DNA from 4 places in the Streptomyces sp. NPDC022910 genome. Region 4 is predicted to be linked to each of the others. Evidence: riboswitches for the same ligand, from Rfam matches in the RefSeq annotation. Region 4 holds a riboswitch; each other region holds the start of a gene.

The links. A riboswitch is a leader RNA that binds a small molecule or an ion and turns the genes downstream of it on or off. The one in region 4 is predicted to bind cyclic di-AMP.
Region 1: it holds a riboswitch for cyclic di-AMP, as region 4 does, so the genes downstream of both, ACZ3TS_RS27090 (M23 family metallopeptidase) here and ACZ3TS_RS38355 (M23 family metallopeptidase) in region 4, are expected to answer to the same signal.
Region 2: it holds a riboswitch for cyclic di-AMP, as region 4 does, so the genes downstream of both, ACZ3TS_RS00725 (C40 family peptidase) here and ACZ3TS_RS38355 (M23 family metallopeptidase) in region 4, are expected to answer to the same signal.
Region 3: it holds a riboswitch for cyclic di-AMP, as region 4 does, so the genes downstream of both, ACZ3TS_RS16835 (transglycosylase SLT domain-containing protein) here and ACZ3TS_RS38355 (M23 family metallopeptidase) in region 4, are expected to answer to the same signal.

What each region holds. Positions count from the first base shown of each region.
Region 1 is NZ_JBVHHL010000032.1:71,367-75,533, forward strand. Features, by position in the region: gene ACZ3TS_RS27085 (SGNH/GDSL hydrolase family protein) at 1-488, opposite strand, end outside; gene ACZ3TS_RS27090 (M23 family metallopeptidase) at 752-1,624, opposite strand; cyclic di-AMP (ydaO/yuaA leader) riboswitch at 1,629-1,785, opposite strand; gene ACZ3TS_RS27095 (alpha-galactosidase) at 2,089-4,161, opposite strand.
Region 2 is NZ_JBVHHL010000001.1:134,111-138,277, reverse strand. Features, by position in the region: gene ACZ3TS_RS00735 (ATP-dependent Clp protease proteolytic subunit) at 1-574, shown strand, start outside; gene ACZ3TS_RS00730 (hypothetical protein) at 582-884, shown strand; cyclic di-AMP (ydaO/yuaA leader) riboswitch at 1,246-1,441, shown strand; gene ACZ3TS_RS00725 (C40 family peptidase) at 1,445-1,918, shown strand; gene ACZ3TS_RS00720 (DUF6328 family protein) at 1,998-2,534, shown strand; gene ACZ3TS_RS00715 (ATP-binding protein) at 2,643-3,101, opposite strand; gene ACZ3TS_RS00710 (helix-turn-helix domain-containing protein) at 3,352-4,167, shown strand, end outside.
Region 3 is NZ_JBVHHL010000015.1:36,114-40,280, reverse strand. Features, by position in the region: gene ACZ3TS_RS16845 (FAD-dependent oxidoreductase) at 1-700, shown strand, start outside; gene ACZ3TS_RS16840 (HAD family hydrolase) at 1,300-2,112, shown strand; gene ACZ3TS_RS16835 (transglycosylase SLT domain-containing protein) at 2,214-2,720, opposite strand; cyclic di-AMP (ydaO/yuaA leader) riboswitch at 2,725-2,924, opposite strand; gene ACZ3TS_RS16830 (CocE/NonD family hydrolase) at 3,268-4,167, opposite strand, start outside.
Region 4 is NZ_JBVHHL010000078.1:4,142-8,308, reverse strand. Features, by position in the region: gene ACZ3TS_RS38360 (aldo/keto reductase) at 1-535, opposite strand, end outside; gene ACZ3TS_RS38355 (M23 family metallopeptidase) at 689-1,723, opposite strand; cyclic di-AMP (ydaO/yuaA leader) riboswitch at 1,735-1,891, opposite strand; gene ACZ3TS_RS38350 (PP2C family protein-serine/threonine phosphatase) at 2,125-3,345, opposite strand; tRNA gene ACZ3TS_RS38345 (tRNA-Met) at 3,489-3,562, opposite strand; gene ACZ3TS_RS38340 (dihydrofolate reductase family protein) at 3,690-4,167, opposite strand, start outside.

The DNA.
Region 1 (4,167 bases), on a different contig from region 4:
TCCTGCACGGTCTTCAGCGACCACAGATCGAGGACCGGGCAGCCGTACCGGTCGGCGATCGCCCGGACGTGCCCGTTGTAGGTGGCGATCTTCCCGCGCAGATGCTTGAGGACAGGGACGCCACGGGTGTCGAAGCCGGTCGTCACCAGCACGGTGCCGACGACGGAGGTGAGGTCGGCGACGGCCCGCTCGAAGCGCTCGGCGACCTCGTCGGGGTCGGTGCCCGGCCGGATGATGTCGTTGCCGCCCGCGCAGAACGAGACCATGTCCGGCGCGAGTTCGATGGCCTTCGGAAGCTGGTCCGCGACGATCTGGTCCAGCAGTTTGCCGCGCACGGCAAGGTTCGTGTACTTGAAGTCGCCTTCGGGACGCCGGTCGGCGAGGAGCACCGCGAACCGGTCGGCCCAGCCGACGAACTGCCCGTCGGGGCCGGGGTCGCCGACGCCCTCGGTGAAGCTGTCCCCCACCGCTACGTACGACCCGATCACTGATCTGTTGTCATTCTTCGAATCGTCTGCCACGTCGGCCCATGATTCACCTTGGGATGTGAGCTACGCGACCGTAGGAAAGGGTTGACGGACGGTGAGATAAACCACTCGCCGAATGCGATCCGATCCGGAATAACCCTCCGATCAGGGGTGTTCGGGTGAGCCACCGGACGTGGGGCCGGCGCGGCGGAACGGCAACGCCGGAGGCCGGACCCCCGGGAACGGGGGTCCGGCCTCCCGAAGGCGGCGGGCGGCCGACGGCGTCAGCCGACACTCAGGCCGTGGGAGCGCAGGTAGGCGACCGGGTCCACGTCGGAGCCGTAGTCCGGGGTCGTGCGGATCTCGAAGTGCAGGTGCGGTCCGGTGACGTTGCCGGTCGCGCCGGACAAGCCTATCTGCTGACCCGGGGTCACGGCCTGGCCCCCGGCGACGGAGATCTGCGACAGGTGGGCGTACTGCGCGTAGTAGCCGTCGGCGAGCTTGATGACGACCTGGTTGCCGTACGCACCGCTCCAGCCGGCCGAGACGACCGTCCCCGCGGCGATGGCCTTGAGGCTGGTGCCGGTCGGGGCGATGAAGTCCACGCCGGTGTGGTATCCGCTGGACCACATGCTGCCCGCGGCGTGGTAGCCGGTGCCGATGGCGGCGGCCGCGACCGGCAGGGTGTAGCCGGTCGCGGTGGTGGTGGGCTTGGTTGCCGTCGTGGTGCTGGGCGCGGAGGCTTCGGACTCGGTGGCGGACGGGTCGGTCGTCTGCGACGCGGCGCGGTCACCGCGGAGTGCCAGCTTCAGACCCGGGTGGATCAGCGACGGGTCGGAGCCGACCACGGAGCGGTTGTCCTCGTAGAGCTTCTGCCATCCGCCGCTGACGTGCTGCTCGTCAGCGATCTTCGCGAGCCAGTCGTCGGCCTGCACCGTGTAGATCCTGGCGCCGTTCGCCCGGGCGCCGCTCTTTTCGGCGGCGACCGGAACGGAGGTGGCGGCCTTCTCGGCAGCGGATGCCGTCGGGGTGGCGGCATGGGCGCCGTTCGCCCCCATCAACGGCAGCGCGAGCGTGGCGCCGCCGGTTCCGGCGACGGCGATGGAACGGGTGAAACGCCGGGACTTGGGACGGCGGTGCTTACCCTTCGCGGGCATGGCGAATTCCTCTCCTGCGCCTGCGAGGTGAGCTGTCGGGTGCGGACTGGAGATGTCCGGCCGCGATTGCGCGCGGCTTTACCCCTAGCCGTTCCGGAGACCGGAACAGGCGACGTACCTGTGGGTCCCCCGCTCCTGCCGGGCACGGGTGAGTATGCGGGCCCCGGGCGGCGGCAGGATTAGGCGTTCCACCCGGATCGAGGGGGAACGTAAGCGACCGGGACACGCGGCCACAACCGGCCGGTTCCCGGCGCTCGGATTTCTCTTGATCCTTGGGGGAATTCCCCGTCACCCTCCGTCGATACGGGATTGCGAGCCGCTCTCAATCCCCCTGAAAAGCGCCCGAATTACGTGAACATGGCGACAACCGTACGTCACGGTTATGACCCTGCTCACGTGCTGTAATTTCAGGAGCCCTCATTCCAGAGCGAGTTGGAATGAAGGCTCCAATTCGGGCAGAACACTCAGATGCGACGCAGCCGGATAACCGTCGCATCGAAGTCGCCGTGCAGGCTGGTCGGCAGCCCGTGATGCAACAGCACGGCACCCCGGTGCACTTCGCCCGTTTCACGGCATTCATACGTCGCCGCCGGGTCGAGGCCGCGCAGCCGCAGCGGGGCGACCGGCTCGCCGTAGTGCTGCGCCTGGAGCCACGCGAGGACGACCGTCTCGTCACCGTGAACATACTGGACAGCGCTCAACCCGCCCCTCGGCGGCCGCAGTCGGTAGAGGTCGCCGCGCTGGACGACGGGGCGGATCTCCTTGTAGAGACCGACCCAGTCGCCGGCCTCCGCCAACTCCTCGTCGGTCCACGTCGTGAGGTCTCCCCCGACGCCCAGCACCCCCGCCATGGAACTCACGAACCGGAAGCGCAGCGAGCTGACTCGCCCGTTCAGCTGGGTGTTCGGGCTGTCCGTGACCCAGGCGGCCATGACCCGGGCCGGATGGATCTGACTGAAACCGTGCTGGATGGCGAGCCGGTCGAGCGGATCGGTGTTGTCTGAAGTCCACACCTCGTCCGTACGGCTCATGACACCGAGGTCGACCCGCCCGCCACCACCCGAGCAGGACTCGAAGGCGACTTTGGGGTGCGCGGCCCGCAGGCGGTCCAACAAGGCGTACAGGGCCCGCACATGGTCCACCCAGAGCCGCTGCGGGTACGGGTCCCCGGGCCAGCCGGCGTCGGTGAAGCAGCGGTTGAAGTCCCACTTCACATAGTCGATCGGGGCGCTGGAGAGGAGCCCGTCCAGCCGCTCCCACAGATACTCCTGGACGTCCTCGCGGGCGAGGTTCAGCACGAGTTGATTGCGGAATTCCGTCCGCTTTCGCCCACTCTGGTACTGCACCCAGTCAGGGTGAGCGCGGTAGAGGTCGCTGTCGGGGTTGACCATCTCGGGTTCGACCCAGATGCCGAACTGCATGCCGAGGCCGTGCACGAAGTCGGCGAGCGGCTTGAGGCCGGACGGGAAGCGGTCGGGGTTGGGCAGCCAGTCGCCGAGCCCGGCGCGGTCGCTGGTGCGGGCGCCGAACCAGCCGTCGTCGACGACGAACAGCTCGACCCCGATCTCCGCCGCCCGCCGCGCGAGCGCCTCCTGCTGCTCCTCGGAGATGTCGAACTCGGTGGCCTCCCAGGAGTTGTAGAGCACGGGCCGGTCCCGGTCGGCGTCCGGGATGACGTACGCCCGCTGGTACGCGTGCCAGGCACGGCTCGCGCCGCCGAATCCGCCGTCGCTCCACAGCCCCGCGAAGACGGGCGTGGTGTACGTCTCCCCGGCCGCCAGGCGCAGCAGGCCGGAGTCGTCGTACCCGGCCCCGCCGGTGATCTGCACGCGCGCGTCCGGGAGCTGGGCCACCGCGATCCGCCAGCTGCCCGACCAGGCGAGCGCGCAGCCGTAGACCTCGCCGTGCTCCTCGGTCGCCTCCGAGTCGAGCGCCACCCAGGGCAGGTGCTGGTGTCCCGTGTGGCCGCGGCGGCTGCCGATGACCTTCTCACCGTATGTGAGGTCGGACCGCACGAGCCGGGACTCGGCCGCCCAGCGGCCGTGCAGCTGCGACAGCCGCCAGCCCTCGCGCTCGGGCAGGGTCCAGGTCGCGGAGTCGGCACGGAGCAGTTCGACGGGGGCGGGGCCGTCGTTGGCGAGGGTCACCCAGCGCTCGACGACGTCTCCGCGCATCCGGTAGTGGAGGGTGGTGAGGAGCCCTGCGTCGCTGAACCGCAGCCGCAGCTCGTCGCCGTCGGCCTCGTACGCCTCGAACGTCCACTCGGTGCCGCGGCGCTCCTGCGTACGGACGGACAGGGCGGGGCGCACGAAGCGGGGGCCGCCCTCGACCGGGTACTCCTCGTGGCCGTCGAGCGGGGACTCGAAGGGCCAGTACCGGGGTGCGGGCAGGGCGGCGAGCGCCTCGGCGTCGGGAAGCGCGATGCGCGGGCCCCAGTGCAGATGCAGCAGTTCATCGCCGTCGGTGAGCCGCAGGGCGTAACTGCTCGCGGGCCCCGACAGCAGCCAGGTACGACGGTCAGCGCCGATTTCCAACATCAAGCC
Region 2 (4,167 bases), on a different contig from region 4:
GCGGACCCTTGACCCGTACGCCAAGCTGCTGGACGAGCGGATCGTGTTCCTCGGGACGCCGATCGACGACACCTCGGCCAACGACGTGATGGCGCAGTTCATGCACCTCGAGTACCTGGACCCGGACCGGGACATCTCGCTGTACATCAACTCCCCTGGCGGCACGTTCAGCGCGATGACCGCCGTCTACGACACGATGCAGTACGTCGGTTGCGACGTGGAGACGATCTGCCTCGGCCAGGCGGCTTCCGCCGCGGCCGTCCTGCTCGCCGGGGGCACACCGGGCAAGCGGTTCGCGCTGCCAGGAGCGCGGGTGCTGATCCACCAGCCGTCCCTGCCGGAGCCCATCCAGGGGCAGGCCACCGACCTGGCCATCCAGGCCGAGGAACTGACACGCACCCGCAGGCGACTGGAGGAGATGCTCGCCCGGCACACCGGGCAGAGCCCGGAGCGGATCGCCGCCGACATCGAGCGGGACAAGATCCTCGACGCGCCGGCTGCGGTGGAGTACGGACTCGTCGACCGCATCATCCCGAGCCGCAAGGCGTCGCGCACCGCGCCGGGCGCGAGGTGAGCCGCCGATGCTGCCGCCCGAACTGCCCCCGTTGCCCGCGCTGACCCGCGCCGAGGCCGAGTTGATCGACCGTTACCTCGACGTGGTCGACCTGCTCGGCCGCATCAACCCGGCGCACTCCGGAGACACGTATCGCGGACTGAGAGCTGCCCAGGCCCTGGTGAGCAAGGCAACAGCCCTGCGCGAGGCGCTGACGCTGATGCACCAGCGCGGGGAGAACGAACTGCACGGCCCCACCCTCGCCCGCGCCCTCCGCGTCCTCGACGGCGAACGCCGCGCCGCCCGCGTCACGGTACCTCCGGCACTCTGACGAGTAGTGACCAACCCACAGCGACAGGGACGTTGGGGCGGTCCGGCCCTCCGGCATCGGGCCTTCCCCGTCCACCGCGACACAAACGATCCAAACGGGGGACCCGCGGTCGGAGTAGACGCTCCTCCGTCCGTGGGCCCGGAAATCATGCGCAACACGCCCGGTCCCAGGCCGGAATGACGTGCTCCGGTGCAGGTCCGAGCCTCGTCAAGCCCCTCAACACCCCCCGAACGGACGGCTGTCCATCCGAACGGGTGAGTGGTGAGTAATGCCACAAACCCCCGGTTCCATTGTGATTTTCGGACATCGGTGCGTGAAGATCCCTTCCTGACGACAAGCCCCCGCCACCGCGGCGGGGCGGTCCGGGCGGACGCCGAATCCTGCCGCCGCCCGGATGACCGGTCGACAGGAGTGGATCGGCAGGAGTGGAGGACCCAGCAAGGCGGGCCACCGGAGAGATCCGGGCGGTCCTTGGGGTGAAGCCGCGCGAGCGGCCGGGCTACTTCGCCAGTCCGAATCCGACAGGTCATCCTTCACAGGCGGCTGACGAAGGGTTGCGCATGACTGCGCTCAATCGTGTCCCGTCGCTGCTGACCCGGGCCGGCACGGCCTCGGCCCTCACCCTTGCCGCCGTCGGCGGCGGCATCGCGGCCCCCGGCCTCGCCACCGACGCGACCGCCGCGACTCCGGCGACGAAGGCGCTGCAGATCGCGGCGTCCAAGAAGGGATCCCCCTACAAGTACGGCGCCACCGGGCCGCGCCGCTTCGACTGCTCGGGGCTCACGCTCTACGCGTTCAAGAAGGCGGGCAAGAAACTGCCCCGCACGGCCGCGGCGCAGTACAACAAGACGCACCACATTTCCGCGTCCCATCGCAGGGCGGGAGACCTGGTGTTCTTCCACTCGGGCCGGTACGTCTACCACGTCGGCATCTACGCCGGGAAGGGAAAGATCTGGCACTCGCCGAAGACCGGAGACGTGGTCAGGCTCCAGAAGATCTGGACGAAGAGCGTCTGGTACGGACGGGTCAGCTGACCCGTCCGGTGGGGTGACGGCTCGTACGCCGTCACCCCCACCGAGGCGTGAGGCGGGCCGGAATGGTTACTCGTTCACCATGGCGGACCGACCTCCTCCCCAGGCACGGCACGAGACACCCCTGGAGCGCGCCGACCGCAACTTCGCCGAGCTGTTGCAGGAACTGCGCGTCACCCAGACCGGGGTGCAGATCCTCTTCGCCTTCCTGCTGACCCTGGCGTTCACCCCGCGCTTTCCGTCCCTCGACACCGTCCAGCGTGTCACGTACGTCACCACGCTCCTGCTGTCCGTGCTGGCCGCGGCCCTGTTCACGGCTCCCGCCGCGCTGCACCGCGCGCTCTTCCAGCAGAACCTCAAGCCCGCCATCGTGCGGATCTCGTCCCGCCTGGCCGCGCTCGGGCTGCTGGTGCTGACCCTGGCGTTCACCGGGTCGGTACTGCTCGTGGTGGACGTGTCCCTCGGCCGCGTCGCCGGTGTCGCCGCCGGTACGGGAACCTTCCTGGTCTGCGTCGGCCTGTGGCGCTTCATGCCCCGGATGGTCCAGCGGGCCGTCGCCACAGCACCTCAGGCTCCAGAACGAGCGGGAGACCGGGAACCGCCGGATGGCTCCCGGTGACTCCCTAGGGGCGTCTGTGTGGTCCGCGGCCGACGGGCGGGTGCGGGCGCGCCTCGGCCGGAAGTGCCGGACGAGCCGGAGCGGGCGCGGACGCGGTCAGCCGCGGCTTCAAGGCTCTTGCTGACCGCCCGCCGTGACCGACTCCACCGGCGTGGCCCACGGCAGTTCGATGGCGACCGTCTTGCCGCCCTCGCGGGTGGGCCGCACGCTCAGCGTGCCGCCGTTCTCCGCGGCGAGCCAACGGATGATCACCATCCCGCGGCCGTTGTCCTGTTGTACGGCCGCGGGCAGCCGTTTGGGGAAGCGCGGGTGGCTGTCGGTGACACCGATGCGCAGTAACTCGTCCCGGTCGAGCGCGATGTCGACCGTGAACGTGGGTGACTGCCCGAAGGTGTGCTGCACGGCGTTGGTGGCGAGTTCCGAAACGATCAGTCGCACGGCGTCGGCGACTTCGGCGTCGCTCGGCATACCCCATTCGGTGAGGACGCCTGAGACGTATTTTCTGGCGGCGGAGACCGAGGCGGGATCGCTCGGCAGAGTGACGGAGGCTTCCTGATGGTCTGCCATGGCGACGTCGTCCCTTTCCCACGGGACCGGAGTCCGACACGGAGCGGTTGGTTCGAGTAACGGTCCCGGACTTGGTGCTGCGCGCCAGACTGCCATCACCGGGGCCCTGTCGGGTGCGATCCCCCGAGATATGCATATATCTGTCGCTCGAAGCGGTGAACTCTCCGACGACCGACCGTATTTGGGCAGCACCCGGGCCCATCCTCTAGCGTCGCCGTGAAAACCGCGCGCCGTGCGGAAGGAGTCGGCCATGCAGTACGGACCAGCGGTACGCCGCCGCAAACTCGGTGCCGAATTGCGCGCTCTGCGCGCCCGGGCGGGACTCACGAGCGGTGAGGCGGCCACCCTCGTCGGCTGGCACCAGTCGAAGGTGAGCCGGATCGAGACGGGCGCCAGCGGGGTCAAACCGGCGGACGTACGTCTACTGCTGGACGCCTACGGCGTCAAGGACGCCGAACTGCGGGAACTGCTGCTCGTGCTTGCGGGCTCGGAGGACGGCGGCGGGCGGCAGAACTGGTGGCACGCGTACCGCGGGGTGCTGCCGCCGACCTACCGCGATTTCATCAGTCTGGAGTCCCAGGCGAGCGGGATGCGCACACTGGAGACCTCTGTGGTGCCGGGTCTACTGCAGACGCCCGAGTACGCCCGGGCCGTGACCCGGGCCGCCGTCGGCACCCTGGAGGACGACAAGCTGGATGCCCTGGTGGAGGTGCGCCTGGCCCGGCAGGACGTGCTGCGCGCCGATCCGCCGCTGGAACTGAGCGCCGTCCTGGACGAGGCGGTGCTGCGCCGGGAGGTCGGCGGGCCGGAGGTCATGGCGCGTCAGCTGAAGCGGCTGCTGCACGCGGCCAGACTGCCCCAGGTGCGGCTCCAGCTCCTTCCGTTCGCCGCCGGGGCACACATCGGCGTTACCGGACCTTTCGTTATCTTCTCATTTCCGAGCAGGTCCGATCTGGATGTGGTCGTTCTCGACCACTTGACGAGTAGCCTCTACCTCGAGCGGAAAGAAGACCTTCAGGCCTACAGCGAGGCCTTCAACGCCCTTCAGGTCCACGCCCTTTCACCC
Region 3 (4,167 bases), on a different contig from region 4:
CAGTTCCCAGCACCACGACCTGACCCGGTTCTCCGGCAAGGAGCTGCTGGTCATCGGCGCGGGACAGTCGGCTCTGGAGACGGCGGCGCTGGCGGCCGAGGCGGGCGCCCGCGTATGCGTGGTCTCACGGGGCCGGGGCAAGGTCGATTTCGGCGCACCCCCGTGGAACCAGCCGAAGCTGCGCCCCGAATCGCCCTTCGGCCGCGCCTGGTCGCTGTGGGCGCTGAGCTACTACCCGCACCCGTACCGCTTCCTGCCGGCCCAGACGCGCCACTACCTGGTCCGCCGCGTCCTCGGCCCGCTCGGCGCGTGGTGGCTGAAGGACCGGTTCGACGGCAAGGTGGAGGTGCGCGAGGTCGCCGGTATCGTCGGTGCCTCCGTACCCGACGGCAGCCCGGTCCTGGCGGTACGGACCCACGGGGGCCGCACGCAGGACCTGACCGCGGACCATGTCATCGCCGCCACGGGCTACCGCGTGGACATCGCCGCCATGGACTTCCTGGGCCACGAACTGCGCACGGAACTGGCGGTGAGCCGGGGCACGCCGAAGCTCGGCGCGGGATATGTGTCCTCCGTCCCGGGTCTGTACTTCACGGGCCTCCCGGCGGCGGCCTCGTACGGACCGGTGATGCGCTTCGTGTGCGGCACGGAGTTCGCGTCCCCGCGGCTGGCCAAGCACCTGGCGGCGGCACACGGCTGAGCCGGAGCGAGTGCGGGGGCGACACAGCGCGCCCCCGCCACCCGGTCCGTGTGCCCGGGGTCAGAAGTCGCTCCGCATCACCACCCGCCGGAGCGTGGGCCTCATCACCTGGTCTGTGTCCGATGGAGACGCTGGAGGAACACCTCGCCGAGGGCCGGACATACGAGGTCGGGGTTGTCGTCGACGCGCCCGTCGAGGCGGTCGCCCGATGGCTGCCGCGCAGCCTGGGCAGGTCCGAGGCGATCGACGCGGGCACCACGCGCCGTGTCGCCACCACCGACGAACCGGAGTGGTACGCCGAGCAACCCACCGCGATCAAAGCGCAGTTACGTGTCGTCCGGTCACGCGAACTCCGGGAGGCCGCCCGCATGGCTGGGGCGCCGCCTGCTGGAGGCCGGCGCCTGACGCGGACGGCACTGGAGCCGGCCGAGGGTGCGGGGCTCAACAGTGGGCGGGAAAGCGATGTCGGGCCGGTGCGGCCGTTTGCCGAAACCCGTGGTGCGACGCAGGCTCCGTGCGCCTTCCGGTGCGCACGGGATACCGGACGTCGTCCGGTTCACGCTGGACCGCTGGGGCGTTTCCATCCGTATTCTCTGATCATGGCCGCACCCCTCGCATACTCACTCATCGCCACTGACCTGGACGGAACGCTGCTGCGTGGTGACGACACGCTCTCCGACCGGTCAAGGGCCGCGCTGGCGCGGGCCGGTGCGGCCGGCGCACAGCACCTCGTGGTGACGGGGCGCCCGGCGCCCCGGGTGCGGCCGCTGCTCGACGACCTCGGCGGCAGGGGGCTCGCGGTGTGCGGCCAGGGCGCGCAGGTGTACGACGCCGGCGCGGACCGGCTGCTGTTCTCCGTCACTCTGGACCGGGAGTTGGCCGAGACCGCGCTCGGCAAGATCGAGGCCGAGGTGGGACAGGTGTACGCGGCCGTCGACCAGGACGGGGTGCACGGGCTCACACTCATCGAGCCCGGCTACCTGATGCCGCACCCCACACTGCCCGCGGTGCGGGTCCGGCGGCGGGACGACCTGTGGTGCGAGCCCATCAGCAAGGTCCTGCTGCGCCACCACGCCCTGTCCGACGACGAGTTGGCGACGGCGGCCCGTGGCGCGGTCGGCTCCCTGGCGACGGTCACCATGTCGGGGCCTGGCACCGTCGAACTCCAGCCATGCGGCATCACCAAGGCGACGGGGCTCGCGTTGGCCGCGGAATTCCTGGGCCTGAGCCCGTCGGAGACCGTCGCCTTCGGGGACATGCCCAACGACATCCCCATGTTCGAATGGGCGGCGCACGGCGTCGCCATGGCCAACGCCCACCCTGAACTCAAGGCGGTCGCCGACGAGATCACCACGTCGAACGAGGACGACGGCATCGCCGTCGTCCTCGAGCGAATGTTCCCGGGACGGTAGCCCTCAGTCGAGAGTCCTCAGTCGAGAGTCCGTAAGCCGAAGGGCCGGCCGGGAGCTCTCAGTCGAGAGTTCCCGGCCGACGGGGCCCCGTCGGGCACATCTCAGTACGCGCTGTTGACGTTGTCGATCGAGCCGTACCGGTGGGCGGCGTAGTTGCACGCGGCCGTGATGTTCGCGACCGGGTCGTACGGGTCGAAGGCCGTGCCCGGCACGTGGTAAGCCCGGAAGGTCGGGTCGATGACCTGGAGGAGCCCCTTGGACGGGATGCCCTTCTGGGCGTTCGAGTCCCAGAGGTTGATGGCACGCGGGTTGCCCGAGGACTCGCGCATCACGTTGCGGTAGATGCCGTTGTACGAGCCGGGGATCCCGTGCTGCCGCATGATCACCAGCGACTGGCGGATCCAGCTGTCGAGGCTGCCGGCGCGGGACGTCACGCTGGTGGCCTTGGTCGTCGTGGCCGTGGGGGTGGCGGCCGAAGCGCCGGTCGCACCCAGGATCGGGAGGGCGAGAACGGCGGCTCCGGTCCCCGCGACAGCGAGGGCACGGGTGATGCGGCCGGCCTTGGAGCGGCGGTCCCGACGGCGTGCGGGCAGGGCGAAAGCGGACATGTGGCATTCCTCTCCGTCGCCTGCGAGGTGAGCTGTCGGGTTCGGGCGGGGAGGTGCCCGGCCGTGTCCTCGGTGTCGAGGCACGGCTTCACCCCAAGCCGTTCCGGCGTGGTGTCCGGTTCGGCGACTTACCTGGGTCCCCCGCTCCTGCCGTGCTGGGTCGATGGGTTGTCGAGCGGCGGCAGGATTCGGCGTTCCGCTCGGGTCGAAGGGAAGGTATGCGAGAGCACATGTCGGGAACAAGCTCGGAATTCACACTCCGACCCAATTGACCCTGACGTCAGGGAATAGGGGAGATGATCAATTTTGTTGAGGGGGGTTCAACTTGCCCTTTGCAAAGGGGGCGTTGATGACTCGCCCCGAGTGCCTCTCCTGGCGGGCGCGTGACCCATTTCACTTCGCCCTTACTTGGATCACAATTGGCAATTAAGGTAAATCGGGCATCAATTCGGACAAAATGGACAGGGGTGTGAGTGGAGTCCGCCTGCTCGAGACTTGGACATTGCGCTATCCATGGTGCAAATAGGCAGTCGGGTGGCGCCGCCGTCTATCCCGCCGTGCGGGAGATCCGCCCCTCCCACGTCCGGTGGAACACCACCTCGTAGCCGTCCTTGCAGACGACCTCGTTCCAGGTGACGAAGTCCGCCGCGGTGCAGGTGATCTCGGAGTGGGTCTCCACCCTTGCGTCCCATCCCCGCTCCGGACGGTGCAGCCGGACCGACCAGTCGCAGCGGGTACGCGCGGTCAGCGGGCCCGAGTCCTCGATGGTGTACGCCTCCAGCGCGTCCTCGGTGACTTCGAGGCCGTCGGGGTACACACGGGTGCCGTTGTGGCGCGGGTCGACCACCAGGAGCCACTCGCCCCTCGCGACGTCCCGCACCACCAGGCGCTCCGGGCGGGGTTCGTCGAGCGTGGCAGCGTCGCTGACGCCGAGTGGCTCCGACTGCTCCGGCTCCCCGAAGGTGATGTCCGGCCCCGACTCCCGGGACCGCACCGGTAGTTCGAGCGAGCTGCCCGCCGGGTCCAGCGTGAAGCCGGCCTCCGAACCCGGCTGGGGCCACAGCCATGGCCAGTACGCGGAGGAGACGGCGAGGCGGATGCGGTGCCCGGGCGGGAAGGCGTGGCCGATCCCGCTCAGCTCGAACACCACGTCCTCCGTCGCCCCGGGAATCCAGGGAGCCGCCCGGTCGGGGCCGCGGCGTGTCAACAGGTTCAGGGCCCCTCGGCTGACCAGCGTCGACGACCCGTCGGGCGCCACGTCGCAGAGGCGGGCGACCACTTGACCGCGCGGCACGGGACAGGTCAGCCGCAGCCGCACCCTCGGCCGCCCCAGTACCCAGGTCTCCTCGGCCGCCTCGAACTCGAAGCACACCGACCTCGCGTCCTCCTCGCGCTGGTCGGGAGGCAGGCCGGCTTCGTCGCCGCGGGCGACGAAGCCGCCCGCGTC
Region 4 (4,167 bases):
CCACGTACCGCGCCAGGTTCTCGCGGTCGGAGAAGTCGAGGGACTCCTGGAGGCGCTCTGCGGAGATGTTCGAGGCGCCGATGGCGCGCACCTTGCCCGCGTTCACCAGCTCGTCCAACGCGCCGATGATCTCCTCCACCGGCACCTCCGGCATGTCGAAGTGCGTGTAGTAGAGGTCGATGTAGTCGGTGTCCAGGCGGCGCAGGGACGCGTCGGCCGCCGCCTTGATGTTGGCGGCGGTCAGGCCCAGGTACTCGGGGTGCCGGCTGACCTTGGTGGCGATGACGACGTCCGAACGGTTGCCGCGCGCCCTGACCCATTTGCCGATGATGGTCTCGGATTCGCCGCCCTTGTTGCCCGGCGCGAACGCCGAGTAGGCATCCGCGGTGTCGACGAAGTTGCCGCCCGCCGCCGCGTAGGCGTCGAGCACGGCGAAGGACTGCGCCTCGTCGGAGGTCCAGCCGAAGACGTTGCCGCCGAGGGACAGCGGGAAGACCTCGAGGTCGGAGGAGCCGAGCTTGCGAAGAGAAGTCATGCTCAATGTCAACGCCCGTGTCGGACCGGCGTCTTCCGGGACACCGCAAAGTTCCCGCAAAAACCGGATCCGCGTACTCCGGTTCAGAGACCACGACAGGCAGTCCTGAGGTCGGGGGCCGTCAGGACTGCCGGGGTCGGGTGAGGACGGCTCTCAGGGGGTGACGCCCTTGCTCTGCAGCCACGCCATCGGGTCGATCGCGTCGCCGCCGCCCGGGTGGACCTCCAGGTGCAGATGCGGCCCGGTCACGTTCCCGGTCGCGCCCACGCGGCCGATGACGTCGCCCGTGGACACCTTCTGCCCGACGCTGACGCTGATCGACGACTGGTGGCAGAACCACAGCTCCGTGCCGTCGTCGAGGGTCAGGATCGTGCGGTAGCCGTACGAGCCGGCCCAGCCCGCCTCCGTGATGGTGCCGCTGTGGATCGCCTTGATGAGCGTGCCCGTGGGCGCGGCGAAGTCGAGGCCGGTGTGGTAGCCGGAGGACCACATGGCGCCGGCGTCACCGAAGCGGGAGGTCAGGGTGTAGGAGGAGGTCGGCAGCGTGTACTGCTTGGCGAGTTCGGCCAGCCGCGCCGCCTCGGCCTTCTTCCTTGCCTCTTCCTCGGCCCTCTTCTTGGCGGCGGCGGCCTTGGCCGCGGCGTCGTCCTGCGCCTTCTTCGCGGCAGCGGCGGCCTTCTTCGCGGCGGCCTGCTCCGCGGCCTGTGCGGCAGCGGCGGCGGCCCGGTCCTGCTGGGACGCGGCCTGCTGGATGATCCGGGCGCGCAGCGCCTCGCCCGCGTCCTCGGTACCCGCAGCGGCGTCGGTGGTGGTCACCCCGACGGTACTCAGAGGGGTGGCGGACCCTTTGGGGGTGGCGGTCTCCTGACCGATGAGCGCCTTGGCCGAGTCGGTGACCGAGGAGAGATCCGGGAGAGATATGGACACCGGCGGCTTGCCGGTCTGAGCGGTGGCCATGCCGCCCGCACCGACGGCGGCCATCACACCGACGCCCAGGACGGTGGAGCTGCGCGCGAGTCCTCCCCCGCGCTGCTTGGCGACGCGGTGGCGGCCGCGGACGGGAGGGAGGGATTCCTCGGTGGGGTTCCACTCCTCCCAGGGGCCCTCGTCGCTGCGGGGTTCGAAACCGAACGTCTGAGTCGCGTTCGGAGCGAACGCGGTGCCCTGGGCAGGCGGGTTGGACGCCACGTGGGCGCACTCCTTTCCTTCCGTCTCGCCTACCGGGTTAGCTGACGGGTTCGGAGAGGAAGGTCTCCTACGCGCGTATACCGGCCGTGCTTCCACGACGGCACCCGCCCGATTCACCCCAAGGTGGTGGTTCCCCGGCTCCCTTGCGGGATTCGGCACATGCGCACGGAGCCGCCTCTTGTGACGGCTGGGACGACCGCGCTGCGTTATCGAACGTTAATAGACCCAGGGCCAGGATTCCAAGCTGTTCGGACAGATCCTTGATGCTCTTGACCAGGACTTTCATGCCATGAACGGGAGAAAACGGGCGAGTTGACCACTCCTCATGAGCCACACGCGTATTGACGGCGTGTCAGATGTTATGCGCAGGGGGGTCGCTCGATCACCCGCCGTGACAACGCTCAGGAACGCTCGGGCCGCCGTACGGCCAGCAGGGCCATGTCGTCCGTGGCACGGCCGCCGGTGTGACGGGCGACCTCCTCGGTGACGGCGGCCAGCAGGGCACCGGGGCCGGGGAAGACACGGCCGGCGAGACGGACGGCTGGGTCGTAGAACTCCCCGTGCGCGTCCCGCGCCTCCGAGACGCCGTCCGTGTAGAGGAGCAGCGTCGCCCCGGGCGGGAAGTCCCACTCCTCCATACGGTCGGGCCAGGCCGCCAGGTCGCCCATGCCGAGCGGCAGCGCGGTCTCGCGGGTCTCCAGCGCGCGCAGGGTGCCGTCCGGCAGCAGAAGCAGGGGTGCGGGGTGGCCCCGGTTGACGACGCGGACGACGCCGCCGCCGTGCGGGATCTCCGCGAGGACCGCGGTGATGAACCCTTCGAACGCTTCGGGCCCGTCACGCCGGATGCCCTCGCGCGACAGCGCCCGCTCCAGGCGCTGGGCAACCGCCTCAGGAGTCGACTCCTTTTCGGCGGCCTCCCGGAAGGCGCCGATGACGACGGCGACCGCGGCCACGGCCCCCATCCCCTTTCCGCGCACGTCCCCGACGACGAGCCGTACGCCGTGCGGGGAGTCCTGCACGGCGTACAGGTCGCCGCCGATGAACGCACCGGCCTGCGCCGCCTCGTACCGGGCGGCGACGTCGAGCCCGCCGATCCGGGCCGCGGGCTCCGGCAGCACGGCTCGCTGGGCGGCCTCGGCGATCTCGCGGGCGGAAGCGAGGCGTTCGTTCTTGCGCCGTACGAGCATGTTGATGAGGACGGCCAGGACGGCGACGGTGACGATGGTGACCGTCTCGGTGACCGCGCCGGCCCGCCCACCGAGCCCGAGCCAGAGGTGGACGGTGAGGACGACGGCGACCGCGGCCACCCCCGTGAGAACGGTGCCGCGCAGCGAGTAGAGAGGCGCGGCGACGAGCGGCGCGGCGGTGAAGAGCGGCCCGGCCGTGACATCGGACGGGGTGAGGCAGTCGTAGCAGGCGCCAACGCCGATGAGCAGCCCGGGCAGGGCGCACAGGAACGCCCGCGCGCAGAAGTAACGACGGGCCTCGCGCTCGACCCGACCCGGCGGCGGGAGGTTCCCGGCACCGGCGGCGAGCGCGAGGTCGCCTGACAGTCGACCGCCGGGCCGGTCCCGGTCGTCGTGCGACTCCTCGAACCACCGCGCGCCTGCTTGCTGCACCACCCGTCCAGACTTTCCGGAAGGGGGGCGGAGGGCGACCGCTGTGAGCCGGCCGGAGTACGGACCGGGAACGAACCGGTGGATGCGAAGGACGGGGGAAACGCCGAGGGCCGGAGCCCTTCCGGACTCCGGCCCTCGGCCATCAGTAGCGGGGACAGGATTTGAACCTGCGACCTCTGGGTTATGAGCCCAGCGAGCTACCGAGCTGCTCCACCCCGCGTCGGTGATTCCAGTGTACGCCATGCGCGCGACACCCAGCACACAGGTTTACGCCCACGGCCCCTCACCAGCCGTTTCCGGCCGACCGCACCAGCCGTTTCCGGCCGCCCGCGGAGTCCTGGCACCCGTCAGGGGCGGGTGGCCGGTGGAAGCAGATGGGCGTTCGGCGCCTTTGCCCGCTCCTCGTACTCCGGCAGGAGCACCACGTCCACGCCGGCCGCCGCCAACACCGCGTTCCCGTCGGCCGACTGCACGAACGTGTCCGGTTCACGCCAGGCCGTGACCACCCGTCGCACCCCGGCCTCCAGGATCAGCCGGGCGCACGGCGCGGCCCGGGATGAGCGGCGGGCGCACGGTTCCAGGCTGCTGTACACCGTGGCGCCGGCCAGCCGCGGATCCGCCGGGTCCAGCTTTGCCAGGGCCGCCTCCTCCGCGTGGACCACGGGATCGCCGCCCTCGCGGGAGTGCCCGCGCGCCAGCTCCGTGCCGTCGGCCGCGACGATCACCGCCCCCACGCTGAAGGCCGTCCCGGAGGGCGGGCACCGCGCCGCGAGCTCGCAGGCCGTCTCCAGCCACCGCCGGTCCGCGGCGGAGGCGAGCGGCCCG